2 regions of the Nocardiopsis gilva YIM 90087 genome follow, and region 1 is predicted to be linked to the other one. Evidence: predicted binding sites of a transcription regulator. Region 1 holds the regulator's gene; the other holds the start of a gene.

Region 1 (14,658 bases):
GTGACATGGCGGTCGACCTCGGGACCGCGAACACCCTGGTGTACGTGCGTGGACGAGGGATCGTGCTGAACGAGCCCTCGGTCGTCGCGCTGAACACCTCGACGGGAAAGATCGTCGCGGTCGGCATCGAGGCGAAACAGATGATCGGGCGGACACCCAGTAACATCACGGCCGTCCGGCCGCTCAAGGACGGCGTCATTGCCGACTTTGAGATCACCGAGCGCATGCTGCGCTATTTCATTCAGAAGATCCACCGTAGACGGCATTTCGCCAAGCCCCGCGTGATTGTGGCCGTGCCGAGCGGGATCACCTCAGTGGAGCACCGGGCCGTCAAAGAAGCCGGATACCAGGCCGGGGCGCGCCGCGTGTACATCATCGAGGAGCCCATGGCCGCCGCCATCGGCGCGGGGCTTCCGGTCCACGAGCCCACCGGAAACATGGTCGTCGACATCGGCGGCGGCACCACCGAGGTGGCGGTCATCTCCATGGGCGGCATCGTGACGTCCCAGTCCATCCGGGTCGGCGGCGACGAGCTCGACGAGGCCATAATGACCTTCGTCAAGAAGGAGCACTCCCTGATGATCGGGGAGCGCACCGCCGAGGAGATCAAGCTCGCCATCGGCTCGGCGTATCCCACCGGAACCGAGGAGCTGCACGCCGAGGTGCGCGGGCGCGACCTGATCAGCGGGCTGCCCAAGACCGTGGTCCTCTCGGCCGTCGAGATCCGCCAGGCCATCGAGGAACCCGTCACCGCGATCATCGACGCGGTGCGGACCTCACTCGACAAATGCCCGCCCGAGCTGTCGGGCGACATCATGGACCGGGGGATCGCCGTAGCGGGCGGAGGCGCCCTGCTACGGGGGCTCGACGACCGGCTACGCCACGAGACCGGAATGCCGATCCACCTCGCTGAGAACGCCCTCGACTCGGTCGCCATCGGGTCGGGCACCTGCGTCGAGAACTATGAGCGCCTCAGTCAGGTGCTGGTCCCGGAACGGCGGCGGTGAGGGTGGGACGCGGCACCTCACGGTCGCGGCTCGCCCTGCTCCTCGCCATCGCCCTCGCCCTGATCATCCTCGATTCGCGCGACGGGGATAACCCCGTCTCCGCCGTCGCCCGCGCGGCGGGCGACGCCGTCTTCGCACCGGTCTCGGCCGGTGTCTCCGTTGTCGGCGGGCCCTTCAAGGGGACCTACCGGACGCTCGTCGCGGCGCCGGGCGCACAGGACCGGATCGCCGAGTTGGAGGCCGAGAACGCCGAGCTGTCCGCACGCCTGGACGACCGGGAACGCGATGACCGCCGGGCCCAGGACCTGGAGCGGCTGCTCGGCCTGTCCGGTCGCGGCCGCTATGAGATCGTCCCGGCGCAGGCGGTGACCCAGGTGACGTCCCGCGGCCTGGCGTCGGCCGTGACGATCGACGTCGGAACCCGCGACGGCGTCCACTCCGACATGACCGTGCTCAACGGCGACGGCCTGGTCGGACGCGTGACCCGCGCGGGAAAGGACACGTCCACGGTCCTGCTGCTCACCGACGCCTCCTCGGCCGTCGGGGCACGCCTCGAAGGATCCCAGAGAATCGGCGTGGCCGAGGGCGGCTCGCGGAGCATCGGCGATAGCGTTCCGCTCAGATTCGAGCTGATGGACGCCGACGCGCAGGTCCAAGAGGGGGACAGGATCGTCACCCTGGGATCGCACGACGGCGCTCCCTATGTTCCGGGCGTTCCCATCGGGACGGTCACCAACGTGCGCGACACACCGGGCGCTCTCAGCCGCATCGCGGACGTCGACCCGGCCGCGGACGTCGCCGCGCTGGACATCGTCGGCGTGGTCGTCGCGGGGCCGGAGAAGGACCCGCGCGACTCGGTGCTCCCACCGGAGCCCGAGGAGCGGCGCAACGCGGCCATGCGCCCGCCGGAGGCGATCTCATCGGGCTCATCGGGGGAGGCGTGATGAAGCCGCTAGTGACGACCCTGCTCCTGATCACCGCGGTACTGGCGCAGACCGCGGTCGTGAACCGGCTGCCGCTGCCGTGGGGTATCGGCCCGGACCTGGTGGTGCTCACGGTGGTGGCGGTCGCCCTGGCCACCACCCCGATGACGGGCGCGGTGATCGGCTTCACGGCCGGGCTGGCCGTGGACGTGCTCCCCCCGGCCGATCACGAGCTGGGCCGCTACGCGTTCGTGCTCTGCCTCGCCGGGTACCTCGTCGGATACGCGCCGTCCTTCGGCATGCGCCCCTACCCGGTGGCCGCTCTCACGGCCTTCGGGGTGGCGACCGGGTTCTCCCTCATCGGGCTCCTGATCGGCGACCCCCGTGTCTCGCTCGCCGGCGCCGCCTCCGCCGTCCTGCTCAGCGTGGCCATGACCATGCTGGTGAGCCCCCTGGTGATGCTGCCCGTCGGTCGGATCATGCGCTACCTGTCCCGTGACGACTTCGCCTCCATCGCCGGAGCGCCGTGGGCAGCTGGGAGTCTGCGCCGATGAGACGCCGCTGGAAGAGCTGGAGGGGCTGGCACCTCCGCAAGCGACGGCCCCCGTCGAGCTATGCCCCGCGCCGTCCGCCCGGCGCCATCACCATGCTCGTCGCCCAGGTACTGGTGTACTCCCTGTTCGCGGTGCTGGTCGGACGAATGTGGTACCTCCAGGTGCCGATGAACGAGCACTACCGCGACCTCGCGGTGGCCAACCACTCCCAGAAGCTCATCGTCCCGGCCACCCGGGGGCAGATCCTGGACTCCTCCGGCCGCCCCCTCGTGCGCAACCGCACCGAGCTCGTCGTCTCCGCCGACTACCACGCGCTGCACGCCCAAGAGGACAACGGGACGGCGGTCCTGCGCAAGGTGGCCCAGGTCCTGGACGTGCCGGAGAAGGAGCTGCGGCAGCGCATCCGGCTGTGCGGCCCGGAGGTGAGCCGCCCCTGCTGGCCGGGGTCGCCCTACCAGCCGGTGACGCTGGCCGAGGGCGTCGACGCCAAGGTCGCGCTGCAGATTCTGGAGCGCCAGGAGGACTTCCCCGGCATCACCGCGCAGCAGCACGCCGTCCGCGAGTACCCCCACGGTGAGCGCGCCGCGCAGGTGCTCGGCTACCTCCAGCCGGTCACCCAGGAGGAGCTGGAGGCGCGCGAGGAGCTGCGCGTCCAGTTCAGCGGTGTGGACCAGGTCGGCCGCGACGGACTGGAGGCGCAGTACGACGCGCAGCTGCGCGGCAACGCCGGGGTGCGCACCCTCGGAGTGAACAGCAAGGGCCGCATCATCGGCGTGTTGGACGAGAAGCCGCCCGAGCCCGGCATGCACCTGGTGACGCACCTCGACGAGCGGGTCCAGGCCGTCACCGAGAAGGCGCTGAAGCGGGGCATGAAGCGCGCCCGCGGCCTCGGCCGGGGGTATGTGGCCGACTCGGCTGCGGCCGTGGTGCTCAACGTCCGCAACGGCGGGGTGGTCGCCATGGCGAGCATGCCGACCTACGACCCCGAGGTGTGGAACGGCGGCATCGACCAGGACGACTACGACAGGATGCTGAGCAAGGACGCCGGCGAACCGCTGATATCGCGGGCGCTGCAGGGCCAGTACCCGCCGGGCTCGACCTTCAAGGTCTCCTCGCTGTCGGCCGCGGTGAACAACGGCTCCTCACTGGACGGCACCTACTCCTGCCCGGGCTCCATCAGTGTCGGCAACCAGTCCTTCAGCAACTACGCCGGCCGGGGGCACGGCAGCATCAGCCTGCACCGCGCGATCGTGGTCTCCTGCAACACCGTCTTCTACAAGTTCGGCTACGACATGTGGAAGGAGGACGGCGGGGTCACGCCGGCGAAGAACCCCAAGGAGGTCATGGCCAATACGGCGCGCGACTTCGGCTTCGACGCGCCCACCGGCATCGACCTGCCCAACGAGAGCGCCGGCCGCATCCCCGACCGGCAGTGGAAGCGCGATTTCTGGGAGGCCACGCGCGAGCAGAAATGCAAACGGGCGAAAACGGGCTACCCGGAGGTCGAGGACGCGTCGCGCGCCGCCTACCTCAAGAAGCTGGCCAGGGAACACTGCGAGATCGGCTACCAGTGGCGCGCGGGTGAGGCGGTGAACTTCGCCATCGGGCAGGGCGACGTGCTGGTCACCCCACTGCAGCTGGCCAACGCCTACGCCGCCGTCGCCAACGACGGCACGCAGTACGAACCGCGGGTGGGCAAGGCGTTCGTCTCCGCCGACGGCAAGCAGACCAAGGAGATCCCGCCGAAGAAGGCCGGTGAGCTCGACATCGACGACCGGACGCTGAAGTACCTCCAGAAGGCCCTGACCCAGGTGCCCAAGAAGGGAACGGCGGCGGGCGCCTTCAACGGCTTCCCGCAGGACAAGGTGTCCATCGCGGGCAAGACCGGGTCGGCCACCATCGTCGGGAAGGAGACGACCTCCTGGTTCGCCTCCTACGCTCCGGCCGACGACCCGCAGTTCGCTGTGGCCGTGCTGGTCTCCCAGGGCGGCACCGGCGGCACCACCTCCGCGCCCATCGCTCGGGAGATCTACGAGGGGATCTACGGCTTCGCCCCGTCCGAGGGCGGCGCCGAGAAGGACGGCAAGAAGGGCACGAAGAAGGTCGAACCCGCGCTTCCCGGCGGGAAGCCTCCCTCGGAGCTGCCCGAGATCCGCCCCGACGGGATCATCGCCGCGGCGGGCGAGTGACCGTGCGGGATCGGGGGACCGGGAAGCAACCGATGGCGGCAGGACAGCGAACGGCGCACCACACCGGCCAGGAGCGGCAGGACACGCGATGATTCCCTACAGTAGCCCGCACCTGCCCCACCCGAGCCTGAGCGGACGGGTCGGCGGCCTCATCGCCGCGGGGCGACCGCGCCGCTTCGACTGGGTCCTGCTGGGGGCCGTCCTGGCGCTCTCCGCGATCGGCGTGCTCCTGGTCGGCGCCTCGACCTACGACCCGCGCGACCCGGGGGGCGCGCTCGGGTATGTGGAGCGCCAGCTCCTCCACGTCGCCGTGGGGGCGGTGCTGTGCCTGCTGGTCGCCGCGGTCGACTACCGCACGCCGCGCGCCTACGCCCCGATCGTGTACGTGGTCTCCCTGATCGGCCTGGTGGTGGTCCTCACCCCGCTGGGTGAGACCATCAACGGCTCCCAAGGGTGGATCGTCATCTTCGGGATCCAGGCCCAGCCCAGTGAGTTCGCCAAGATCGGGCTGCTCCTCGCCATCGCCATGCTGCTCGGCGAGCCCCGCGACGGCGAGTACGCCCCCACCACCCGCGACGTGGTTATCAGCCTGATCGCGCTGTCGGTCCCGCTGGCCCTCATCGCGCTCCAGCCCGACCTCGGCACCGACCTGGTCATGGGCGCCATCTTCCTCGGCATGCTCACGCTGTCGGGGGCGCCGCTGCGGTGGGTCGTGGGACTGCTGTTCTGCGGCGCCCTCGCCGCGTTCAGCATGTGGTGGTTCGAACTGCTCAAGCCCTACCAACTGGACCGTGTCGCCACCATGATCGACCCCAGTGCCGACCCGCAGGGCGCCGGGTACAACGCCAACCAGGCGATCATCGCCATCGGGTCGGGCGGGTTCAACGGCACCGGCCTGTTCCAGGGGCAGCAGACCAGTGGGCGGTTCGTGCCCGAGCAGCACACGGACTTCATCTTTACGGTGGCCGCCGAGGAGCTGGGATTCATCGGCGGCATAGCGGTCATCGGCCTGCTGACGCTGATCATCCAGCGCATCCTGCGGGTGGCCGCGGGGTGCTCCCAGCCCTACGCGCGTCTCGTCTGCGTCGGTGTGGCCACCTGGTTCGTCTTCCAGAGCTTCATCAACATCGGGATGACCCTGGGCGTCGCACCGGTCACCGGACTGCCGCTGCCCTTCGTGTCCTACGGCGGCACCGCCACCGTCGCCCACCTCATCGCGATCGGGTTGGTGGTCAGCATCCACGCGCGCGACCGCGGCTTCGACTGACGCGAACGTGATCGAGCGAGCGTAGGCGTCGATGCTGTTTGCCGTAGGCCGGGTGGCTTCGGCGGTGGAGCGAGGGAGGAGCGTGAGCGCGGGGGAAGTACCGACGCGAACGTGATCGAGCGAGCGTAGGCGTCGATGCTGTTTGCCGTAGGCCGGGTGGCTTCGGCGGTGGAGCGAGGGAGGAGCGTGAGCGCGGGGGAAGTACCGACGCGAACGTGATCGAGCGAGCGTAGGCGTCGATGCCGATCGTCGAAGGCCGGTTCGCTTCGGCGGTGGAGCGAGGGAGGAGCGTGAGCGCAGCAGACAGCACTGACGCCGGACCGGAAGAGGGCGGGCGGCCCCGGGCCGCCCGCCCTCTTCCGGAGGCGCAGCGACCTCGGTCAGTTCACGGCCGGGATGCTGACCGGGTAGGAGTACGACTCGCCGTTGTTCGCGGCCATGGCCGCCTTGATCCCCATGATGATCGAGGCGATCCAGACCGCGACGAAGGTGAGGAAGCCGATGAAGACCATCATCAGCAGTCCCGAGACGAAGTAGCCGATGAACACCAGGATCTGGAAGTTGAGCGCCTGGGCGGCGTGGTGCCGGACGAACGGCGATTCGTCCTTCTTCACCAGGTAGAGCACGAGCGGTACAAGGAAGCCCAGGAAGAGGCCACCGAGGTGGGCGAGCAGCGCCATGGTGCGGTCGTCGGAGTTGGCCGGCCCGCCGGGCTGCTGCGGATAGGGCTGCTGGTACTGGCCGCCGTAGGGCTGCTGCGGGTACTGCTGCGGATAGGGCTGCTGCCCCATACCCGGAGCGCCCTGCGGAGGGCCGTAGCCCGGGTCACCGCCGGGCGGGGGAGAGTACCCACCGGGATGGTTGTAGGGGGTGTTCTGCCCGTCGTACGGCGGGCCGGGCGGATACGGGTTGCTCATGATCTCCTCGATTTCTGCCGACCGCACCGGTCGATGTCACACGTCCGCGTTCCGCCACCGTAGCGCCGGTGCCGACGGGACGTGCGAGGACGGGGTCCCTTCCACCGATGGGACGTCCCTGTGGGCGGCCCGGTTCCGGACCGCCCACAGGGACGCATCGGACCCCTACTTCACCAGCCGGATCACCACGGGGTAGCGGTACCAGGCGCCCTTGTTGGCGCCGAGGGAGCCCAGCACCCCGAACAGGATGGCCACCGCCCAGAACACCGCGATCAGCACGGAGCCGATCCACGACTGGTCGGGGTAGAAGACCCCGAGGCCGAGGAACACGATCCACGACAGCGCGTAGGGGATAAGCAGCGTCAGCTGGAAGTTGAGCGCCTCACTCGCGTGGTGCCGGACATAGGCCGAGTGGGTCTTCTTCACCTGGAAGACGATCAGCGCGGGCAGCCAGCCGAGGCAGGCCATGATGATGCCGGACAGGTGCGCGATCATCGCCCACGTGGTGTCGTCGGCGGCGCCCTGCTGCCCGTACCCCTGCTGCGGTTGGAAGCCCTGCTGCGGGAACTGCTGCTGCTCGTAGCCCATCCCCGGCTGGGGCGGCTGCCCGAAGGCGGGCTGCTGGGGCTGCTGCGGCGGGTAGGGCGGTTGGCCGTACCCGGGCTGCGGCTGCTCGAAGCCCTGCGGAGGCTGCTGTCCGCCACTCGGCTGGGCGTAGCCCGGCTGCTGCTCGTAGCCCTGCGGGGGCTGAGGAGGCTGCTGGGGCGGCGGCCCGTAGCCGGGCTGCTGGGGCTGCTGCGGCGGGTAGGGCTGCTGACCGTACCCGGGGTAGGGCTGCTGCCCGCCGCTGGGCTGGGCGTACCCCGGCTGCGGCTGCCCATAGCCCGGCGGGGGCTGCTGCTGGTACGGCTGGGCGTAGTCGGGCTGCTGCGGGGGCTGGGGCTGATCGCCGTACCCGGGCTGCCCACCGGTCCCCGCCTGCCCCGCACCCGGTTGCGCGTCGGGAGGGGTGGGGCCGGGCTCCGGTTGGCCGTCGGCCGGACGGTCCTGGGGCTGTGGTCCGTTGGGCGGGGTCTCGCTCATCATGTCCCTTGGGTATGCCGCTTGCGTTGGGCCGATCGTCACGTCCGACCGCCCGGGATTGGGGGCACCGCGAGGCGTGCTCGCGGTCGGTTCTCAGGCGACCCTAGTCTTCCACCACGTACGGGGCGGTAACGAAGTCGATCAGTTCTTCGACGCGCCCGAGTAGTTCTGGTTCCAGATCGGCATACGACCGTACCGATCCTAGGATGCGCCGCCAGGCCTCCCCGGGCTCCTCCCGGCTGCCCAGAGCGCGCAGCACCCCCTCCTTCCACGGGACGCCGCGCGGCACCTGCGGCCAGGCGTCGATGCCCACGGCGGACGGCTTCACCGCCTGCCAGACGTCGACAAAGGGATGGCCCGTGACCAGGACGTGCGGCGAGGCCACCTCGGCGGCGATCCGGCTCTCCTTGGAGCCCGGCACGAGGTGGTCCACCAGGACCCCGAGCCGCCGACGCGGCCCCGGGGCGAAGTCGCGCACGACCTCGGGGAGGTGGTCGACCCCCTCCAGGTACTCCACGACCACGCCCTCCACGCGCAGGTCGTGGCCCCACACCTGCTCCACGAGCTCGGCGTCGTGGACACCCTCCACATAGATCCGGCTCTCCTTGGCCACCTGGGAGCGCGCGTGCTGGACCGCGATCGAGCCGGAGGCGCTGCGCGCCGGCCCGCGCGGTGCGGCCGCCGGGCGCACGAGCGTGACGGGTTCACCGTCGACCAGGAAGGCGGCCGGGGTGAGGTCGAACACGCGCCGCCCGCCGTGCCGGTCCTCCAGAGTGACGGTGGTCTTGTCCCAATCGACCACGGCTCCGCAGAACCGCTCGTCGGCGGACTCCACCACCAGGTCGCGCTCGATGGGGACTTCGGCGACCCTGCCCTTGCGGGGGCGGCGCCAGTCGCCCGCCAGGACGTCGCCGCCGTAGCGGTCGCCGTTGGGCCGCCGTCCGGAACCGGTCTCGCTGCTGTTGGGTGAGTGGATGCACACGGCCCCGGATTGTATTGACGTCCTCCCGGGCCTGCAGGCCCGGGATCCCTGCCACCCGCCTCTGCGGGTCTCGGTGGGTTCCTGCTTCAGCGACCAGAGCCGCCGCTTCGGGTGGTCTTACCAAGGTCTCCACAGGCTTTCGAGCCTGACGGCTCCGTTCCCGCCCGTCCGGCGGTACCTGACGCGAGCATCCTATTACCTGACGTCGTTCCGCCGGGGCGGAACGACGTTTCCTGCCCCGCATACGTAGGGAGCCGGATTCCCGCGCCTGAAGACCGGAGCCCCTCCAGCCATCCCGGTGGCGGCGGCCACCCCGGCGCGGACGCCCCTGATCGCGGGCGCTGTCGCGGGGGCGGCTTAGCCCGGACGGGGGCGGGCCGCCGGTCCGATCCCGGAACGACCTTGCGATGGAGGATAGAATTAGCACTCAAGACCACGGAGTGCCAGGAGGTGAGCGCGTGCTCGACGACCGGAAACTCGCGGTTCTGCGTGCCATCGTCGAGGACTACGTGTCCACGAAGGAGCCCGTGGGATCGAAGGCCTTGTCGGATCGGCACACCCTCGGTGTCTCACCGGCGACGATCCGCAATGAGATGGTGGCTCTCGAAGAAGAGGGGTACATCACCCAGCCGCACACAAGCGCCGGCCGCATCCCCACGGACAAGGGCTACCGCCTCTTCGTCGACCGACTGTCCACCGTCAAGCCCCTGTCCGCTGCGGAGCGGAGGGCGATCGAGACGTTCCTCGGCGGTGCGGTCGACCTCGACGAGATCGTGACCCGCACGGTGCGGCTGCTCGCGCAGCTGACCCGGCAGGTGGCGATCGTCCAGTACCCGTCCCTGACCCGTTCGGCCGTGCAGCACGTCGAGCTCGTGCCGCTGGGGCCGCAGCGGGTGATGATGGTGTTGATCACCGACACCGGACGGGTGGAGCAGCGGGTGATCGACCACCTCGACTGGGTCGACGACGACAGCGTCGAGAACCTCCGGACTCTGCTCAACCGGCTGCTGGTCGGCAAGTGGCTGACCGACGTGCCGCCCGCCCTGGCCGATGTGCCGACGCTCGTTCCCTCGGACGAGCGGCGGATGGCGGCGTCGGTGCTGTCGGTCCTGCTGGAAAGCCTCGTGGAAAGCCGCGAGGAGAAGATCGTCCTGGCGGGAACAGCGAATCTCGCCGCGATGGATTTCTCGGCTAGCCTTCGGGAGGTACTCGAAGCGCTGGAAGAGAACGTGGTCCTCATCCGTTTGCTTGGTGAGGCGGGGGACCCCTCCTCGCTCACGGTACGCATCGGCGAAGAGAACTCCCATGAGGGCTTCAGATCGACCTCGATCGTCTCCGCTGGTTACGGCATCGGTGATCACTCGCTGGCCAAGCTCGGTGTGGTCGGTCCGACACGCATGGATTACCCCGGAACGATGGGAGCGGTACGCGCTGTGGCTCGGTACGTAGGCACGATTTTGGCGGGGCAGTAAGTGGCGAACGACTATTACGAGATCCTCGGTGTGCGCCGGGACGCGTCCAAGGACGAGATCAAGAAGGCTTACCGCCGACTCGCCCGTGAGCTGCACCCGGACGTCAACCCCGACCCGGCCACCCAGGAGCGCTTCAAGGAAGTGACGCAGGCCTACGAGGTCCTCTCCGACGACAGCAAGCGGCGCATGTTCGACATGGGCGCCGACCCGTTCGCGCCCGGTGGCGGCGCCGGTGCCGGAGCCGGCGGCTTCGGCGCGACGGGCTTCCCGTTCGACGACATCATGAACGCCTTCTTCGGCGGCGGGCAGCCCGGCGGCGGGCGCGGCCCGCGCGACCGGGTGCGCCGCGGGCGCAGCATCAAGGTGCGCGTCGAGCTCGACCTCTCCGAGGCGGCCTTCGGTGTCACCAAGGACGTGACATTCCCCACCGCCGTCCTGTGCGACACCTGTCAGGGCGAGGGGACGGCCAAGGGCAGCCACCGCCGCACCTGTGACATGTGCCACGGGCGTGGTGAGGTCTCCCAGGTCGCGCGCTCCTTCCTGGGCCAGGTCATGACCACCCGCCCCTGCCCGCAGTGCTCGGGCCAGGGCAGTGTGATCACCGACCCGTGCGCCGACTGCTCGGGCGAGGGCCGTGTCCGCGAGAAGGTCACCCGCAAGGTGCAGATCCCGGCCGGTGTCGAGGACGGCACCCAGATCCAGCTCGCCGGCGAGGGCGAGGTCGGCCCCAACGGCGGCCCGCGCGGCGACATCTTCCTGGAGATCGTGCAGCGTCCGCACCCCATCTTCGAGCGGCGCGGCGACGACCTCCACTGCACGATCACCGTCCCCATGACGGCCGCGGCCCTCGGCGCCTCGTTCACCTTCGAGACCCTGGACGGCACCGAGGAGATCGACCTGCGGCCCGGCACCAACTCCGGGCACGTCATGACGCTGGCCGGCCGGGGCAGCAAGCGGCTCGACGGCAGCGGACGCGGCGACCTGATGATCCAGGTCGACGTGGAGACGCCGGCCAAGCTCGACGAGGAGCAGGAGGCGATGCTGCGCAAGTTCGCCGAGCTGCGCGGCGAGGACAAGCCGCCGGGCAAGTTCAGTCCGGGCCACAGCGGCCTGTTCTCCAAGCTGCGTGACGCGTTCGGCGCCAGGTAACAGGGAAACAAGGGGATTGCGTTGACACCTCCGGTTTTCCTGGCCGGGGCGGGTGAGCTCGATCAGGACCGCGTGCTGCTGTCCGGGCCCGAGGGGCGGCACGCGGCCGTGGTCCGCCGTATCACCGTCGGCGAGACCGTGGATCTCGTCGACGGTGCGGGGACGCGGGCGCGCTGCGTGGTCACCGACGTCGGCAAGGACTCCGTGGTCTGCGCCGTGCGGGAGCGCCGCGTCGAGCCGCGGCCCAGCCCGGCCATCACGGTCGTGCAGGCGCTGCCCAAGGGCGACCGCGGCGAGCTGTCCGTCGAGGTCATGACCGAGGCCGGGGTCGACGCGATCGTGCCGTGGTCAGCCGAGCGCTGCGTGACCCGCTGGAAGGCCGAGCGCGCCGCCAAGTCGCTGGCCAAGTGGCGGGCCACGGCCCGCGAGGCGGCCAAGCAGGCCCGGCGCAGCCGGATCCCGGAGGTCGCTGATCTGGCCGCCACCCGCGACGTCGCCGCCCTGCTCGCCACCGTCGACCTGGGCATCGTCCTGCACGAGGACACCGACGAGCGGCTGTCCGCGCTCAAGCTCCCCGAGAGCGGCGCGGCGGCGGGGGACGCTCCGGCGGGCGGCATCGTCGTGGTGGTGGGCCCCGAGGGCGGGTTCACCGACGCGGAACTGCGGGCCTTCGAGGAGGCCGGCGCCGTGCGTGCGCTCCTCGGGCCGACCGTGCTGCGCACCTCCACCGCGGGCGTCGCCGCGCTCGCCGTTCTGCAGGCCCGCAGCGGCCGCTGGTAGCCCGTCCGGCTACATCTCCGGGGTGCCGGTCGCCGGGACCGGCGTCTCGCCGGAGGCGTCGTTGGTATCGCCGGTGTTGGTACCGGGCGAGGGCGTGGCGCCGTCGGTGCCGTCCTCACCGCCCGAGCCCTGGTCCCCGTTGTCGCCGCCGGTATCGGTGCCATCGGGGTCGTTTCCCCCGGTGTCGTCGGGGTTCTCGGGGTCCTGGGTCGGAACGCAGTCGGTCCCGTCGTGGTCTCCGCCCGACGCCTGGCCGCCGTCCGTGTCGTCGGAGCCGTCGCCCTTGTCGGCCTCCTTGGACGGCCGTCCGCTGGGGGTGCGGCCGGGCGGGCAGGCGGCCGCCGTGGCCGCACCGTCGCCGGACGCACCGTCGCCGGGCGAGGCGTCCCCTGCCTCGGGATCGGTCGGGGACGGGCTCTGCTCCGGGTTCTGCCCGCGCGTCCCGGAGTCCGATGCGACCGGTCCGTCCAGCTCTCCGGCGGCCCGGTCGCCGCTGTCTCTCTCGCGCGTGATGTCGCTCGGACCGGTCGGCGAGGTGAGCGACGACGGCAGGAGCTGGTCGCGCACCTGCGGGGTGCCGATCAGAACGGACCCGGCGATGAGTGCCGCCGCGCCCACGGCCAGGACCGGGCGGATCCAGGGCAGACCGAAGGTCGACCACACCCGGCGCTGCTCGGTGCGGGCGCGGATCTTCTCCAGCCCCTCGGGAGAGGGCATGACGGAGTCGGCCTCGGCGCGCAGGATGGCGCTCAGGCGCTCATCGATGCCCTCGTCGTATGGATCGGTCATGTCGTCTGCTCCAGAACCGTGCGGAGCGCGGCGATGCCCCGCGCGGTATGGCTCTTCACCGCACCCCGGCTGATGCCCATGGCGTCGGCGATCTGTGCCTCTGAGAGATCACCGTAATACCGGAGCACGATAGCTTCGCGCTGGCGGGTGGGCAGTCGGCGCAGCGCCTCGATCACCGCCGCGCGTTCCAGCTCACCGAGGGCACCATGCTCGGCACTGGGGGCGTCGGGGAGCGCCTTGGGCGCGTGCTTCTCGACGACGGCCCGGTGCCGCAGCACCGACCGGGCGCGGTTGACCACGGACTGGCGCAGATAGGACAGCGCCTTGCTCGGGTCCCGCAACCGGCGCCAAGCGCCGTGCATGGCGACGAATGCGTCTTGGACGACTTCTTCGGCGGTCGCGTGATCGCGAACGAGGAGGACGGCCAAACGGACCAGGGGCCGATAGTGCTCGCTGTACAGCTGAGTCACCGCTTGGTCGGCATCCCATCCGACCGATGTCACCGCCGCTGCGGAGGCTCCCGCGACCATCGTTTCTGTCACGTCCGTTGGACGCGCGCCCTTGTCGCCGGGTTTACGAAAGGGCATGCCGGTTCTTCTCACCTGATTGTGTTGTCCGACCCTGTTGTGTGCCGGGAGGGGTCATCGGTTCCCTTCGGGCGCGATTCGCCGCGCCGTCACCGTCCGTGAGCGAAGCGACCATAGCAAAACCGGCGCGGCGTGGGCGAAGTCACGCGAAGCAACAGAATAGCCCTCTTCGGTCGGCCCTGGGGGCGGGAACCGGCGCCACATCCGGCCCCGCCCGCCTCCGGCCAGCGGGCCGGGCCTCGGCATCGCCGCTGAGGGCGGGCGGGAGCACGCGTCCGGCCGCAGTCCTCGCTAGAGTGCGGGGTGGACATTTGCTTGGCCGTAGAGGAGACAACGAGGGAGGGCCGGTGGCCAGGACCGCACCCGACTGCCTGTTCTGCAAGATCGTCGCGGGAGAGGTGCCCGCTGAGATGGTGCGGGAAGGCGAGCGCACGGTCGCCATCCGTGACATCAACCCGCAGGCGCCCACCCACGTGCTGATGGTCCCGCGGGACCACTACCCCGACGCCGGGGCGGTCGGCCGGGCGGACCTCGGCCTGATGGACGAGATCGCCCGCGAGGCGCACGAGGTGGCCGTGGTCGAGGGCATCGCCGAGAGCGGCTACCGGCTGGTCTTCAACACCGGCGCCGGAGCCGGGCAGACCGTCTTCCACGTGCACGGACACCTGCTGGGGGGCCGCGGTCTGGAGTGGCCGCCCGGGTAGGCCTGCGGCTCGCGGGCCCGAGGTGGCGCCGTTGATAGAATTCAATCGACGGCAGCCTTCGCTGGGACCTCTGCGATCACGCCACTGAGCGTGAGTGGTCGCATCGCCTCTCAGTCGGAGCCCCTGAGTCACCATGATGCCGACGGACGCGAGAGGTAGGGGCGAGACGGCCGCAAGGCCACACCATGGTCGAGTCAACACAACACAGCACCCAGGTCAAGATCGTGGTGCCCGAAGAGCACACCATGGTCAACC
Region 2 (14,658 bases), 2.9 Mb from region 1:
GAGCTGGGTGATGGTCTGCAGTCCGTCGCCGGGGCTGTACTCCGTGACGGTGCCGCTGACCCGGACGTCGTCGCCGGGGTCGACGTCGGGCGTTGTGGAGCCGGTGAACACGAACAGGGCCTCGCTGGTGCGCGGGTCGCCGTCACCGTCCGGGTCCTGGAACCAGAAGCCGCGGGCCGAACCGAACCGGTTGACCGCGGTGACGACGCCGGGAACGTCGGCGACGTCCTGCCCGGCGTAGGGGGACAGGCGTGTCAGGCCCTGGACCGCGTGGACGCGCGGGGTCTCCGCGGCGGCCGGGGACGCGGGGATGAGTACGGCGCCGAAGGTGAGCGCCGTGGCCGCGGCCGCCGAGATGAGCGGGCGCGTGTGTGAGAGAGCCACCCTCTCCTCCAAATCGTGTGGGGGTGCCCTCATCGTCGTACTACCGGGTAACTACTCGGGGGATGCAGCGTGAAGGTGGTGCAACGGATGCCTCGATTGTCGCAATCGCGGGGATTCTGCGCACCTAGGGCCGCACATGCGACGGGGCCGGCCCCGGACGATTCCGGGACCGGCCCCTGTCGGCCATCGGCGCCGCGGTGGCGCCGACTAGGCCCACCAGCTCCATCCTCCGGAGCCATCGAACAGTTCGTCGATCTCCATCCAGTCCACGATGGACTTCGCGGTTTCGGTCGTGGTTTCGGCCGTCGCGGCCCACCAGCTCCACCCGGCGAGCGCACCCCATCCGGGGTTCTGCGTTACGGCCGTGTCGTCCGCAGCAGCAGGGAAAGACGTCCCCATAACGGCAGCGGCCGAGATCGCCGCCACCGCACAGATCTTCTTGAGCACAGCGCACCTTTCGCTCGAACTTCGTCCATCCCCGTCCAATAAGATGACCTATCGGGCACACCAGACACAAGCCCCGGATGCAAATATTAACGGCGTTCTTTGACATTCTCTGTCATAGTGTGAAATTCAACCTGAACGCCGCAGGTGGCGGACCGTGCCGATGACACATCCAGGCACCATTGACACCGCATGAACCTGCGAGGACACGGCATTCGATGTACGGAGATGGGGGCGGCATCCATTCCGGAGAGCGAAAAGCGCGGTTGACCCGCGCCTCCCCGCCTCCGGAGCCGACTCGGCCGCGGTCGAATTTCACGCCTCCACCAGCGAAATTCCCCGGACTCAGGAAACCTAGCCCATGACAGCGGCTAAAGAGCGCCAAATATCCGGAAAAGTCACTACCTCAGACGCCGGGCTGCGCGGCGAGCCACTCGGAGCACACGCGGCCCCGACGCCTCGCGCACCCCAGGTTACGGTCAAGCACTCACCATATTAAGGGTCCTTAGACCCTCATGCGGCGGTATTGATTCTTACGGCGCGCTTCGGCCCGGATTGCGCAGGCGCCAACTAGGTAAATTATGGCCAAAAGTCGGTAATGCCGGAGTTCGCGCCAGGTCGGCGACCGCACCTCCGCGGGGCGACGGCCACGGCCAGCCCTATGCCTACAGCAGGCGCAGCTGGGTGTCGCGCTGCTTGCGGCGCGCGGCGGCCTCGCCGACGCTCTCGCAGACACTGGTGTCGACGTCGGCGAGGAACGGGGACCGGGCGCTTGGCCGGGTACTCCCCTGGCGCGCGCGTTCGGCGGCGTGACTCAGGAACAGGTGGCGCTGGGCGCGGGTCATGCCGACGAACAGCAGCCGACGCTCCTCGCGCACCTCCTCCTCGTCGTCCTCGCCGGGCGCGGCCCCCGGCCAGCGCAGCGGGAGCAGGCCGTCCTCGCACCCCACGACGAACACCACGGGGAACTCCAGGCCCTTGGCGGCGTGCAGCGTCAGGAGCGAGACGCGGTCGGCGCGCGGATCCCAGGTGTCCACCTCGACGCCGAGCGCCAGCTCGTCGCGGAACCGCGCCATGTCGGCACCGCACTCCTCGGCCCGCGGCTTGAGCAGGTCGACGGCGGTGTGGATGTCCACGGCCGCCTCCTCCCGCTCCGCGTGCGGGATCCGCTCGATGACGGTGTCGGCGGCGCGCAGCAGGCGCTCCGTGACGGAGGCCACCACCGATGCCGCGCCCGCCGTCGGGGCGAACGCCAGCTCGGCGAGGATCGGCCGCACCCCCGGCCGATCGGTGATCCGGTCATGCGACCGCTTCTGGAAGGGCAGCCCGGCACGGGTCAGCCCCTCCATCACGGCGTTGGCCTGGCGGTCGGTCCGGTACAGGACGGCGAAGTCGGAGAAGCCCAGCCCGTGGGTCTCGTCGGTGGTGATCCGTCCGCTGTCGAACGAGTGGAACGACGCGCCGCCCAGCAGCAGCTCGATCGTGCGCGCGACGGACGACGCCTCGGCCCGCTCGTTGGCGGCGGAGTGCACCCCGACCCGGGCTGCGTCTGTGTCCGCGTCTCCGTGATCGCCCATCGGCCGCAGCTCGCGCTCGGGTACCAGGGTCGTCGGGCTGATCGCCTGGAGGGAGGCGGTCAGGATGTTCGCGCTGGACCGGTAGTTGCGCGTGAGCTGCACCGCGCGGGCGCTCGGGAAGTCCTCCCGGAAGCGGAGGAAGAAGCCGACGTCCGCGCCGCGGAACCGGTAGATGGCCTGGTCGGGGTCGCCGATCGCGGTGAGGTTGCCGTCGGCGGGCGCGAGCAGGCGCAGCAGCCGGTACTGCCGGTCGTCGACGTCCTGGTACTCGTCGACCGAGATCCACCGGAAGCGGTCGCGGTAGGCGGCGGCCAACTCGGCGTCGGACTCCAGCAGCTCGACGGGGAGCGCGATGAGGTCGTCGAAGTCCACGAGGTCGCGCTGGCGGAGCGCCTTGGTATAGCGGTCCGTGGCATCGGCGAGCTCCGGAGGCATCCCCTCATCGGCTCCGCGTCGCCGGGAGCGCGCGCCGAGCAGGCGCCGCGCCGTCTTCTCGTCACCGGCCGCCTCCGTGGCCAGCTCCAGCTGACGGGCCTGGTCGGCGATGCCGAAGGACGAGGTGAGCCCCGCACGGTCGTGCAGCTCGCGCAGCATGCGCAGGCCGAGGGAGTGGAAGGTGGCGATGGTCAGGCGCGGCGCGTGCTCGGGTGCGAGCGCGGTGAGCCGCTCCGCCATCTCCTCGGCGGCGCGGCGGGTGAACGTGATCGCCAGGCAGTGCTCCGGGTCCACGCCGCGCTCGGCCACGAGGTGGGCGAGGCGGTGCGTGACGGTGCGGGTTTTCCCGGTCCCGGGACCGGCGATGATGAGCACCGGTCCGTCCGTGACCTCGGCGGCGGCCCGCTGGTCGGGGTCGAGCCCGTCGAGCAGGGACGCGCCGGGGTGATCGGGCGGCTCCGGGGCCTCCCTCGGCGGCTGGTCTCCGTTGGCCGCGCCGGCGTCGGGCGGCGTCGCGCCGTCGCTCCGCTCGGGACCGGGTGCCGGGGACTCCGCAGCGCCGGAGGAGGCGGACCCGCGTTCGGTCGCGGGGGCCTCAGGAGCCGCGTCCCCCGCCTTCCCCTCATCCGACGGCGCCGTCGGCCCGGAGCGTGCCTTGCCTTCGCTGGCCGCATCGGACGGTGGCTCGGCCGCCGGTTCGCGCCGTGTGGACTGCGGCTCGGGCGCCGCGCCGCCCGTGTCGAAGGGGAGGTCGTCGAAGAGGGAGGGGACCGCGGCGGTGCTCGCTCGCTTGAGCTCGTCGGGCTCGAAGAGCCGGATCACCCCGTATTCGCCGTCGTATCCGGCCTCGCGGATCACCTCTCCGCGCCGCAGGCGGCCCACGGCCTCGGCGAGGAGCGGCGAGTGGCGCTCGATGTCGTCGGTCGGCACGGTTTCGAGGATCGCCAGCTCGGGACCGAGCGCGGCGGTGAGCGTGTCGATCTCGCCGCGGACCTTCTTGCTCTTGGGTCCCACGCTGAGGATCTCGCCCATGACCTCGGGCAGCGGGACGAGGCTGCGAAAATCGGCCGCCCCCTCGGGCCGGGCGCCCGCCGGCCGGTCGGCCAGCTCCTCCACCCGGCTCAGCACGCCCACCGTGACGGGCTTTCCGCACACGGGGCAGGCCGTGCCGCGCTCGCGCGTCTCGCGCGGTTCCATGCGGACCTCGCACTTGCGGTGCCCGTCGACGTGGTACTTGCCCTCCTCGGGGAAGAACTCGACGCTTCCCTCGTGCCCGGCACCGGTCTCCAGGGCGCGCCGGATGGCGAAGTAGTCGAGCTCGGTGTCGAGCACCGTGGTCTCGCGGCCGAGCATGGGCGGCGAGTGCGCGTCGGAGTTGCTCACCAGCCGGTAGCGGTCCAGCCCGGAGATCCGCCAGTTCATGGCGGGGTCGCTGGACAGCCCGGTCTCCAGCGCGAAGATGTGGTCGGAGAGGTCGAGGTAGCAGTCCTCGATCGCGTCGAACCCGGCCTTCGACCCGAGGACGGCGAACCACGGCGTCCAGACGTGCGCGGGCACCAGGTACGAGCCGGCGCCGCTCTCCAGGGTGATCTCCAGCAGGTCGCGGGAGTCCAACCCGATGATCGGGCGGCCATCGGAGCCGAGATTCCCGATCCGCCCGAGCCTGCGGTTGAACTCCGCGGCCGCCTCGAAGTCGGGCATGTAGATGAGGTGGTGGATCTTGCGCGTGCGCTCGCCGCGCTTGTAGATGGTGGAGATCTCCACGGACAGCATGAACCGCACCGGCGCCGCGGCCATGTTCGGCGGCAGCTTGCGAACGATGTCCCGGTCCAGGTCGTCCCGCAAGCGGAACAACCCCGGCTCGGCGGGCACGAGGCTCTCCCGCAGATGGGCGAACCACGCCGGGTGGGTGAAGTCCCCGGTCCCGACGACCGCGATGCCCTTACGCCGCGCCCACCAGGTCAGATGTTCCAGGTCGGCGTCCTTGCTGCAGGCCCTGGAGTACTTCGAGTGGATATGCAGATCGGCATGGAAGCGCACGCGTGGAATCTTCCCACACCCCGAATGCCCGATGAGATGTGAATGGACTTCATTGACCGCGAATGGCGGTGGTATGCCCGGCCTTGTGTGACGACGATGACCCAACGCCCCGGGGATGGCCACCCGGAGAGCCGAGAGGCGCCTCAGCGGCGCCGACGGCACCCACGTCACCCCATCGCAGTACCGCACTGCTGTACCCAGCGAAAAAAGGCCGACTCCCGTTTCGGGAATCGGCCTTTTTCTGAGGTGGAGCTGAGGGGATTTGAACCCCTGACCCCCTCGATGCGAACGAGGTGCGCTACCGGACTGCGCTACAGCCCCTCAAGACGTGTACGACTTTAGCAGCTTCCTCGGGGTGGTTCGAACGCGTCACCCGCCGGTGGGGTCAGTCGCCCGCAGCGCGCAGGTGGGCGTCGGCGTACTGGTCGTAGACCTGGTCCCGGCGGGAGGCGACGTCGGAGAGGTCGACGACCTCGGCCTCGCGTGCGGCCTGTTCGCGGGCCCGGCGGGCGCGGAGGGCGGCACGGCGGCGGTGTTCGCGGAGTTCGGCGACGCGGCGTTCGGCGTCGGCCTTCGCGGCTTCCCGGAGAAGCGCCACGTGCCCCGCCAGCAACAGGGCCGGTGGGGCCAGAACCCACCACGCCCCCAGGCCAGATGCCACGGCGATGGCCGTGGCGATGAACAGGGTGGTCAGGCCGGTGGTGCGGCGCCTGCGGCGGGCGATGACGCGGGCCCGTCCGGGGACGGCAGGCAGCGGACGGGGGCGCGGACCGGGCCGCCGCGGATCGGCCGTGTCGCCGGCCTCGCCTCCGTCGTAGCGGAGCACCTGAGTGCGCTGGGAGTCGGGGTCGTCGAGGGGGTCACCAGCGCCGTCCTCGTCGACGCTCTCGTCGGCGGGGTCCTCGGCACCGTCCTCGGCTGTGTCGTCGTCGGCCCGGCGGCCGGTGCCGAAAGTGGGCTCGGCGGCGTCGCGGCGCATCAGCATCGGAACGAGGACGATGAGCCAGACCACGACAATGGCGAGGTACAAGGGAGAGCTGCTCATCACTCCTCCTCGTACCGCAGGTCACCGGACACTCTCTGACACCCGGCGACGCGGCGGCCCGTGCGTAAACCCTCACGGGAACCGACGGGGCAACCCGAGGTCACGATCCGCCGTCTGCGGCTTTCGCAGTACCGCTCACCAACCGCCGTCTCCCATGCGCCTTATGCACGTATGCCCGCATCGTCGATGCCTCTACGTTCCGCACCGTACGACCCGGTGTCCGTAAATGCGCAATATTCGGGCCGGAGTGTCGTGAGATTACAGTCTTTCCTTGTACCCAGATGTCTCCTCAGCGGGCGAATCGACGGTAGGAATCCGACAATCACACCATCCGTTGTTGCGACCCCACCGTGAGTTACGCGGTATGAGCTGAGGAAACGGCCTCCTCCTGGTTTTCGGTCAGTGGTGGTTCAGCGCCCTTCCTGCGGCGGCCCGGTTTCGCTGACATGGCGTCGGCGCCGCCACCGGGCGAGCAGTCCACCGGGAACGTCTTCGCACGTCAAGGCGTAGCAGATGTGGTCTCGCCAGGCACCGTCGATGTGCAGCTGGCGCCTGCGGATGCCCTCCTCGTGGAAACCGAGCTTCTCGGCGACGCGCCGGCTCGCCTGGTTCTCCGGACGGATGTTGGCCTCGATCCGGTGCAGGCCGACCGTGAAGAACGCGTGGTCGACCGCGAGCGCCACCGCCGTGGGGGTGATTCCCCGCCCAGCGTAGGCGCTGTCGATCCAGTAGCCCACCTGAGCGGAGCGCGCCGACCCCCAGACGATCGCGCTGATCGTCAGCTGGCCGACGAAGACCCCGTCGTAGGTGACGGCCCACGGCATCGAGATGCCGTTCCGGGCCTCCCTGCGGATGGCCTGGAGCATGGCGATGTACGGCGTGATGCCGGTGGTCTGCAGCGGCATCTCGGGATGGGTGGGTTCCCAGGGTCGAAGCCATTCGGCGTTGCGCACGCGCGTCTCACGCAGCGCCGCGGCATCGCGGAGCCGCAGAGGGCGCAGACCGACCGGCCCCTCGGCCAGGGTGATCGGCCAGCCACGGATCCGATTCACTTCCGTCCCTCCGATCCCGGGGTGACAAGGCCCAGTATTCCACCACGCCCCGCAGGTGGGCGGCGATCAAGCAATGTGATGACAAAAGGGACCCGTAGGAAACCGGAATAGTGGTCTGACCACCAAGGGTGATACCGGGCCGTGGACAGGCGCGAGGGCTGGTGTCGGCCTTAGGAGGTCCGGGGTGGTCGCCGCCGCGCATCTGGTCGATGGCGTGTCCAAGGACCGGCCGGAGCACCTCCATGCCGTCGCGCACGCCCCGCCGGAGCCCGGAAGGTTGACCACGAGCATGCGGTGACCGCCGCGCTCGGCGATCCCGCCAGGCCGCGGGAGAGCAGTGCCGTGGGAACGCCCTTGTCCCGCCCGGCCGAGCGCAGCGCCTCGGGATGCCCGGGATTTCGCGGACCAGCAGCGGGCGGGTGGCCTCCGGGGTGTCGTCCCCGGGGTCAGCCCGGTGCCGCCGGTGGTGATCGCGGCGTCGTAGCCCTCGGCCAGGGCGCGCCGCAGTGCCTCGGCGACCGGTGCGCCATCGGGCACCACCCACGGCCCCTCGGCCGCGAACCCGGCGCGCTCCAGCTCCTCCACCAGGATCGGGCCGGATCGGTCCGGGTAGACCCCGGCCGCGGCCCGGTTGGAGGCGGTGATGACGGCCACGCGGCGAACCGGAGCGGCCGCATCCGCCCCCTCTGCCCTGTCCGCACCCTCCCGGGCGGCGTGTCCGCTCATCGCGACCTCCGCCAGTGCCCGCTCTTGCCGCCGGTCTTCTCCTCCACCCGCACATCGGTGACGACGGCTTCGGGGTCCAGTGCCTTGACCATGTCCACCAGGCCCAAGGCGGCCGTCATCACGCTGGTGAGCGCCTCCATCTCGACACCGGTCCGGTCGGCGGTCCGGACGGTCGCGCTGATCTCCACCCCGTCGTCGCACACTTCCAGGGCGACGTCGACACCGTGCACGGCGATCGGGTGGCACAGCGGAACGAGGTCCGGGGTGCGCTTGGCCCCCTGGATCCCGGCCAGCCGGGCCACGGCCAGCGCGTCGCCTTTGGGCACATCACCGCTGCGCAGCGCGGTGACCGCCCCGGGCGAGAGCAGTACCCGGCCGGTCGCCGTGGCGGTCCGCGTGGTGACCTCCTTGGCCGTGACGTCGACCATGCGGGCCGCGCCGGAGTCATCGAGATGGGTCATTCCGGACGCATGGGCGCCGGAAGCGTGGGATTCGGACATGGCACGACCCTACGACGGCGGACCGGTGGAAGGGAGCGCCGCCCTGCGCATTTCGGGCTCGGGGCACCGGGTCCCCCACTCGCTCCGCCACCGCAGGAGCCGGGCGGCTCGGCGCGTACGGGCTCGCGCGGGCGGTGGCTCAGCCCAGTTCGGGCAGCTTCACGACCTCGACCACACTGCCCTCGGCAAGTTCGGTGACCTGCTCCGGGACGATGACCAGGGCGTTGGTCTCCGCCAGGGCGGACAGCTGGTGGGAGCCCTGGCGCGCGGCCGGGAAGGCGGTGAAGGCGACGCTGTCGTCGCCTCCGTGGTCGTACTCCAGGATCGCGCGCAGGTAGGAGCGGCGTCCGCGGGGCGAGGAGGCTACCTGCCGGGCGAGCCGGGCGCGCACCGTGGGCAGCGGCGCCGGCGGCAGGCCGCGCATCCGGCGCAGCGCGGGCAGGACGAAGAGCTGGAAGGACACGAAGGCGCTGACGGGGTTGCCGGGGAGGGTCACGATCGGCGTCTTGGATACGCCGATGGTCCCGACCCCCTGCGGCATGCCGGGCTGCATGGCCACCTTGTCGAACGTGACCGTGCCCGAGCGCGACAGCACCTCCTTGACCACGTCGTAGGCGCCCATGCTGACACCGCCGGTGGTGAGGATGATGTCGGCCTGGAGCAGGACGTCGTCGAGGGTGTCCAGGACGGTGGCGGGGTCGTCGCCGATGAAGCCGTGCCGGTAGGCGGTGCAGCCGGCGTCCTGCGCGGCCGCGGTCAGCATGAAGCTGTTCGACTCCCAGATCTGGCCCGGTCCGACCGGCCGCCCGGGTTCCACCAGCTCCTCCCCTGTCGACAGGACGACGACGCGCGGGCGCGGGTGGACCCGCACGGACTTGCGGCCGACGGCGGCGAGCACCCCCAGTTCGGCCGCGCCCAGGCGAACCCCGCCGCGCAGCACCGTCGTGCCCGTCTCGACGTCCTCGCCCGCTCTGCGGATGGCGTTGCCCTCACGCACGGAGCGGGTGATGGCGACGGTGGCCTGACCGCCGTCGGTCCACTCCACCGGCACCACCGCCGTGGCCCCCGAGGGCACTGGGGCCCCGGTCATGATGCGCGCGCAGTACCCGGAGCGGATCGCGTTGGCGGAGGGGTCCCCGGCCGGGATGTCCGCGACCACCGGGAGCTGGACGGGGTCCTGCTCCGATGCGCTAGCGAGGTCGGTCGCCACCACCGCGTAGCCGTCCATCGAGGAGTTGTCGAATCTCGGCAGCGAGACCGGTGAGGCCACCGGTTCGGCCAGCACGCCGCCGTGTGCCCGCAGGAGGTCCAGCTCGATGGGGTCGAGCGGCTCAACCAGGTCCAGGACATCGGAGATGTGCTCTTCGACGGTCTTCATCGGCGTTCCCTCACCCGTTGCCGTGGTCGGCCGCGCGGCTGATGCCGCGGTGGCCGCTGTCTCTCAGCTCCGCTGCTTCGCCACGAACTCGCGCAGCCACGGCAGGAGCTCCGCGGCGAGGTCGGGGCGGGCACATGCGAATTCCACCACAGTGCGAAGGTAATCGACCTTGTTGCCGGTGTCGTAGCGGTGTCCGCGGAACAGTACGCCGTGAACGGGGCCGCCGTCCTCGGGCTTGCGCTTGGCCAGCTCGCGCAGGGCGTCGGTCAGCTGGATCTCGCCGCCGCGGCCGGGGGGCGTGTCGCGCAGCACGTCGAACACCATCGGGTCGCAGATGTAGCGGCCGATGATCGCCCAGCGGCTCGGCGCCTGGTCCGCCGGGGGCTTTTCGACGAGGTCGGTGATGACGACGACATCGTCCTCGCCGGTGGCCTCGATCGCGGCACAGCCGTACAGCGACACCTGCTCCGGTTCGACCTCCATGAGCGCGATGACGCTGCCGCCGTGGGTCTGGTGCACCTCGATCATCCGCTTGAGCAGCGCCTCGCGGCCCGCGATGATGTCGTCGCCCAGCAGCACGGCGAACGCCTCGTCTCCGGCGTGCGCCGCCGCGCACAGCACGGCGTGCCCGAGGCCGCGCGGTTCGCCCTGGCGGACGTAGTGGATCTGGGCCAGCTCGCTCGACTCGCGGACGGAGTTCAGCCGCTGGGTGTCGTTCTTGGCACGCAGCGCCTCCTCCAGCTCGTACGCGCGGTCGAAGTGGTCCTCGATGGAGCGCTTGCTGCGGCCGGTGATCATCAGGACGTCGTGGAGACCGGCGGCGACGGCCTCCTCGACGACGTATTGGATCGCCGGTTTGTCGACGATCGGCAGCATCTCCTTGGGGGTGGCTTTGGTCGCGGGGAGGAAGCGGGTCCCCAGACCCGCGGCCGGCACCACGGCCTTCGTCACCGGGGGACGGACGGCTTGCGAATCAGTCATGTCGGCACTGTACGACGCCTGGGACCTCCTGGGCGTGCTCTGACCTGCCCGTCCAGGTGATTGGCGCCGGTAGGAGCGCTATGTCCGGTCGGTGCGCGGGGAGACGTTCACCTGACTTTCGACTCTCCCTCACCTCCCGACACAGGGCTGCGACACTTCTGTGCCATGGACATCGAGACGAAACGGGAAATGCGGCGCACGATCACCGCGGCGCGGCGAGCGATGCCGGAGGCGCAGCGGGCCGAGGCGGGATCGGCGATCCGCGACGCCGTCAGCGCCCTGCCCGAGCTGAGCATGGGCGGAACGGTGGCGCTCTACTACTCCGTGGGGACCGAGCCCGACACGCGCAAGCTCATCACGACCCTGTGGAAGCAGGGCACCTATGTCCTGCTGCCGATCTACCTGCCCGGTGGGGACCTCGACTGGGCCGCATACGACGGGCCGGACAGCCTGGCCCCGGCCGGTTACGGGCTGCTCGAACCGACGGGGCACCGTTACGGGCCGGACGCGGTGCGCAGGGCGGCGGCGGTGGTCTGCCCGGCGCTGGCGGTGGACCACGCGGGGCGGCGTCTCGGGAAGGGCGCCGGATGCTACGACAGGGCGCTGGCGCGCGTCGGGCCGAACACGCTCACTCTCGCGGTGATTTACGACACAGAGTTCGTGGAGTCGGTGCCCGCTGAGGCACACGATCGGCCGGTGCGGGCGGTCGTGACGCCGCAGCGTGGGGTGGTGCACTGCTGAGACCGGCGGCCAGGTGCGGGCCGACGCGGAACAGGGCGGGGCGGAGGCGTGTTACAGGGATCGGCCTACTACCAGGAGCGGCACTCCACCACCAATGTCGCGGCTTTGCCGTGCAAGAGCGTAATATTTGGCAGTCGGTGGGCGAGAGTGCCAACAAGGAGGACCACAGTGCCTACGTACCAGTACGCATGCACCGAGTGCGACCACGGGATGGAGGTCGTGCAGAAGTTCAGCGACGACTCGCTGACCGTCTGCCCGCAGTGCGAGGGACGGCTCCGCAAGGTGTACTCGGCCGTGGGCATCGTCTTCAAGGGCTCCGGCTTCTACCGCACGGACAGCGCGACCAGCTCCGACAGCTCGGTGATGGCGGGCAAGTCCGGCAACGGCCAGGGCGCGTCGAGCGAGTCGGCATCGTCCTCCTCGTCCTCGGACGGGGCCGCGTCCACATCCTCCTCTTCATCTTCATCGTCCTCCTCCGCCTCGTCCTCCTCGGGCGGCTCGGAGAGCACGTCCAGCGCGCCCGCTGCCGCCGCGAGCTAAGCACGCACGCCACCCAAAGGACCGGGGCTCCCCATCGGGGAATCACCCCGGTCTTTCGTGTTTCCCGGCCACCGGCACACACGCTCGAAATCCGGCTGATCGACGAACCATCTCGACGCAACCGCACCCGGCCGGGCGGCCGCCATGGCCATGTCACGCCAGCGGTTCGTCAGGCGACCGAAAGGCGCCGGAGCCGACGATCGGGAACAGCACTCCACCCCACTCTCCGCCACGTGTCCCCGCCCTGTGGACACCGCCGACCTCCTCCCCCGCCGGTCGCCTACCGTCCCAGGCATGCTCACCGGAACGCCGCGCCTCATCGTCCGGCTGGCCCGTATACGGCGGCCCCTTGGTGCCCTGTGCGCCGTGGTCGCGCTCGCCGGGGCGGTGCTGCTCATCCGCCCGCCACCGACGCCGACCACCGAGGTGCTCGTCGCCGCCCGTGACCTCACGGCGGAGTCGCCCCTCGCCGCCGCCGACCTCGCGGTCCGCTCCCTGCCGTCGCGTGCGGTGCCCGACGATGCGCTGCGCCCGGGGTCCGAGCCGGTGGGGGTCGGCCTCACCGGCCCCATGCGGCGCGGCGAGGTGCTCACCGCCGCCCGGGTCGCCGATCCTCCCGCCAGCGAGTACGGCGCGGACATGGTGGCCGCTCCGGTCCGGGTCGCCGATCCGGGCGCGGTGGCGCTGCTGCGCCCGGGCAGCAGGGTCGACATCCTGTCCGCGGCGTCCGCGGCCGTGGCCGACCTCGACGTCGCCCCCGCCCGCAGCGCCGAACGCGTGGTAATGGACCGCCCGGTCATCGCGGTCCCAGAGGAACCCGATTCGGGTTCCGGAGAGGCGGGAGCCCTGATCCTGGTGGCGGTCACCGACGAGGAGGCACGGGTTCTGGCAGGTCGGGCGGCTGCCGAGCGGCTGTCCATAACAATCCGAGGTTGACCCGTAATCTTCGGCGGTAGATCCTGGCCAGGCGTTTTACCAGTGTGGCGCAGCATGGCCCATGTGGACCGTGTGACTCCACCGGGCGCACGACACAACCCCCAGTGGGCACCCGCGGCGAGCGCGTCCCCCGAATTCCCCTTCGGTCCGGGCGCCGTCGCGGCCGGTGCCCGCACCCGTCAATCAGCGATCAGTTCTGGAGCATCCCCCATGGACGGATTCAAGAAGTTCCTTCTGCAGGGCAACCTCGTACAGCTGGCGGTGGCCGTGGTCATCGGCGCCGTCGTCGCGGACCTGATCACCGCCTTCACCGAAGGGTTCATCACTCCCCTCATCGGCATCTTCGGCGGGATCCCCACGTTCGGTGACCTGTACTTCGAGATCAACGGCAGCCGCTTCCTCTACGGGGCGTTCATCGACGCCCTCATCGCGTTCCTGATCACCGCCGCGATCCTGTACTTCTTCGTGGTCCTGCCGGTCGCCAAGCTCATCGACCGCTTCGACAAGGAGGAGGAAGCCACCCAGCGCAGCTGCCCGCAGTGCCGCAGCAACATCGACCGCGAGGCCTCCCGGTGCGCCCACTGCACCAGCGAGGTCGTGCCCGAGACAGCGTGAGACCCTCCAGAGCGCCTCGCTAATTGCCCTTGGCGGCCTTGTACTCCCAGTGCCAGGGCTCGAACGGGCTCGAGTAGGCCCACTGCGGGTGGTACCAGCCGAACCGCTGTGAGTTCTGCTCCAGCCAGTTGAACGGGGCCGAGCCCTGGTTCTGCACCCCGCCGCACAGGTCGACGGCCAGGCCCCAGCCGTGGTTACTGGTGCCGGGGACGGCCGCGTTCCCGGGCGGCTGCTCGGCGTAAACGCGGTGCTGGTTGGCCAGGTCGCGGTAGGAGCTGGTGAGGCACATCGACTTTCCGAAGCGCTCCTGGTAGGCCTCGTTCATCTTGAGGAAGTCGACGGCGGCATCGGCGCGCAGGTAGTGCCCGTCCTCGTAGAGCGCGCACAGCGCGTCCTTGGGCAGCAGCCCGTTGGGATACCCGGAGGCGGCTTCGCCCTTGGAGGGGTCGCACTCCACGCCGGCCATGTAGGCGTCGACGGACAGCCCGCGGTCCTCAAGCTCCTTCATGAGCTTGTCGGTGCTCTCCTTGGACTTCTTCTTCAGCTTCTCCAGCTCGTCCTTGAGCTCGATCTTCTCCAGCTGGTTCGACGTCTGCAGCTCCTGCGCGTCGCTGGTGAGGGAGGCCTGCTTGGACCGCAGCTTGTTGGCCTCCTTCATCAGCGCCTCGTTGTTGTCCGAGAGCTTCACGACGTAGGCCTCGGTCTCCAGGTCCTCGTCGAGCGAGCCGGATGCCATCAGCGCCAGCGTTCCGCCATCGGGGCGCTTGTACAGGGAGCTGGCAAGGTCGGCCAGGGGTTCACGCAGATTCGAGAGCTTCAGCTCGGTCTGCTGCAGGTCGTGCAGGGTGGCGACGAGCTTGTCCTGCGACTTCTCCAGAGCCTTCTCGCGCTTGGTGTACTTGTCTGTGGCCTTCTCCAGCTCTTTCTTGGCCTTGTCCGCCTGCTCCTTGAGCGTGTCGAGATCCTCATCAGCGTGGGCGGGCGCACTGACCGGCGCCATCGCCACATCCGCACCCGGCACGACGAAAAGCGCCATGGCGACCGTGACCATCACGGCCTGCGCCGCCCGCGCCCGCATCCAGCGGGGCGTCCTCAGTACGGACGGCGTCTCGACCACAGTCGGGGTCTCGATTCTCGTCACGCGCTTCTTCCGTCGCGTCGGATCGAGAATGAACGGCACGAGTGATCCTCCGGCTGCCTGTTTCGGTCGTACGCGTGGCCGCATCGCAAGCTACTACATGTCCACAACCGGACGCGCTGAGCA

Evidence for each region. Region 1 encodes HrcA, which represses chaperone genes, less so after heat shock. Its sites were predicted from a motif close to TTGGCACTCTCNNNNNGAGAGTGCCAA; they were not measured.
Region 2: the regulator HrcA is predicted to act here: its motif matches at 11,431-11,457, upstream of CDO52_RS06235 (FmdB family zinc ribbon protein).

The regions. Positions count from the first base shown of each region.
Region 1 is NZ_CP022753.1:4,508,354-4,523,011, reverse strand. Features, by position in the region: gene CDO52_RS20310 (rod shape-determining protein) at 1-1,007, shown strand, start outside; gene mreC (rod shape-determining protein MreC) at 1,010-1,951, shown strand; gene mreD (rod shape-determining protein MreD) at 1,951-2,484, shown strand; gene mrdA (penicillin-binding protein 2) at 2,577-4,673, shown strand; gene rodA (rod shape-determining protein RodA) at 4,762-5,940, shown strand; gene CDO52_RS20285 (DUF4870 domain-containing protein) at 6,321-6,857, opposite strand; gene CDO52_RS28875 (DUF4870 domain-containing protein) at 7,023-7,943, opposite strand; gene CDO52_RS20275 (DUF3097 domain-containing protein) at 8,044-8,844, opposite strand; gene hrcA (heat-inducible transcriptional repressor HrcA) at 9,381-10,394, shown strand; gene dnaJ (molecular chaperone DnaJ) at 10,395-11,543, shown strand; gene CDO52_RS20260 (16S rRNA (uracil(1498)-N(3))-methyltransferase) at 11,565-12,323, shown strand; gene CDO52_RS20255 (hypothetical protein) at 12,333-13,112, opposite strand; gene CDO52_RS20250 (SigE family RNA polymerase sigma factor) at 13,109-13,642, opposite strand; gene CDO52_RS20245 (histidine triad nucleotide-binding protein) at 14,047-14,403, shown strand; gene CDO52_RS20240 (PhoH family protein) at 14,589-14,658, shown strand, end outside.
Region 2 is NZ_CP022753.1:1,303,380-1,318,037, reverse strand. Features, by position in the region: gene CDO52_RS06290 (endonuclease/exonuclease/phosphatase family protein) at 1-417, opposite strand, end outside; gene CDO52_RS06285 (hypothetical protein) at 592-831, opposite strand; gene CDO52_RS06280 (UvrD-helicase domain-containing protein) at 1,494-4,880, opposite strand; tRNA gene CDO52_RS06275 (tRNA-Ala) at 5,128-5,201, opposite strand; gene sepX (divisome protein SepX/GlpR) at 5,266-5,925, opposite strand; gene CDO52_RS06265 (GNAT family N-acetyltransferase) at 6,336-6,977, opposite strand; gene CDO52_RS06260 (molybdopterin-binding protein) at 7,044-7,703, opposite strand; gene moaC (cyclic pyranopterin monophosphate synthase MoaC) at 7,700-8,203, opposite strand; gene glp (molybdotransferase-like divisome protein Glp) at 8,343-9,581, opposite strand; gene galU (UTP--glucose-1-phosphate uridylyltransferase GalU) at 9,645-10,562, opposite strand; gene CDO52_RS06240 (5-formyltetrahydrofolate cyclo-ligase) at 10,752-11,303, shown strand; gene CDO52_RS06235 (FmdB family zinc ribbon protein) at 11,472-11,843, shown strand; gene CDO52_RS06230 (SAF domain-containing protein) at 12,138-12,779, shown strand; gene CDO52_RS06225 (MscL family protein) at 12,990-13,394, shown strand; gene CDO52_RS06220 (D-alanyl-D-alanine carboxypeptidase family protein) at 13,414-14,574, opposite strand.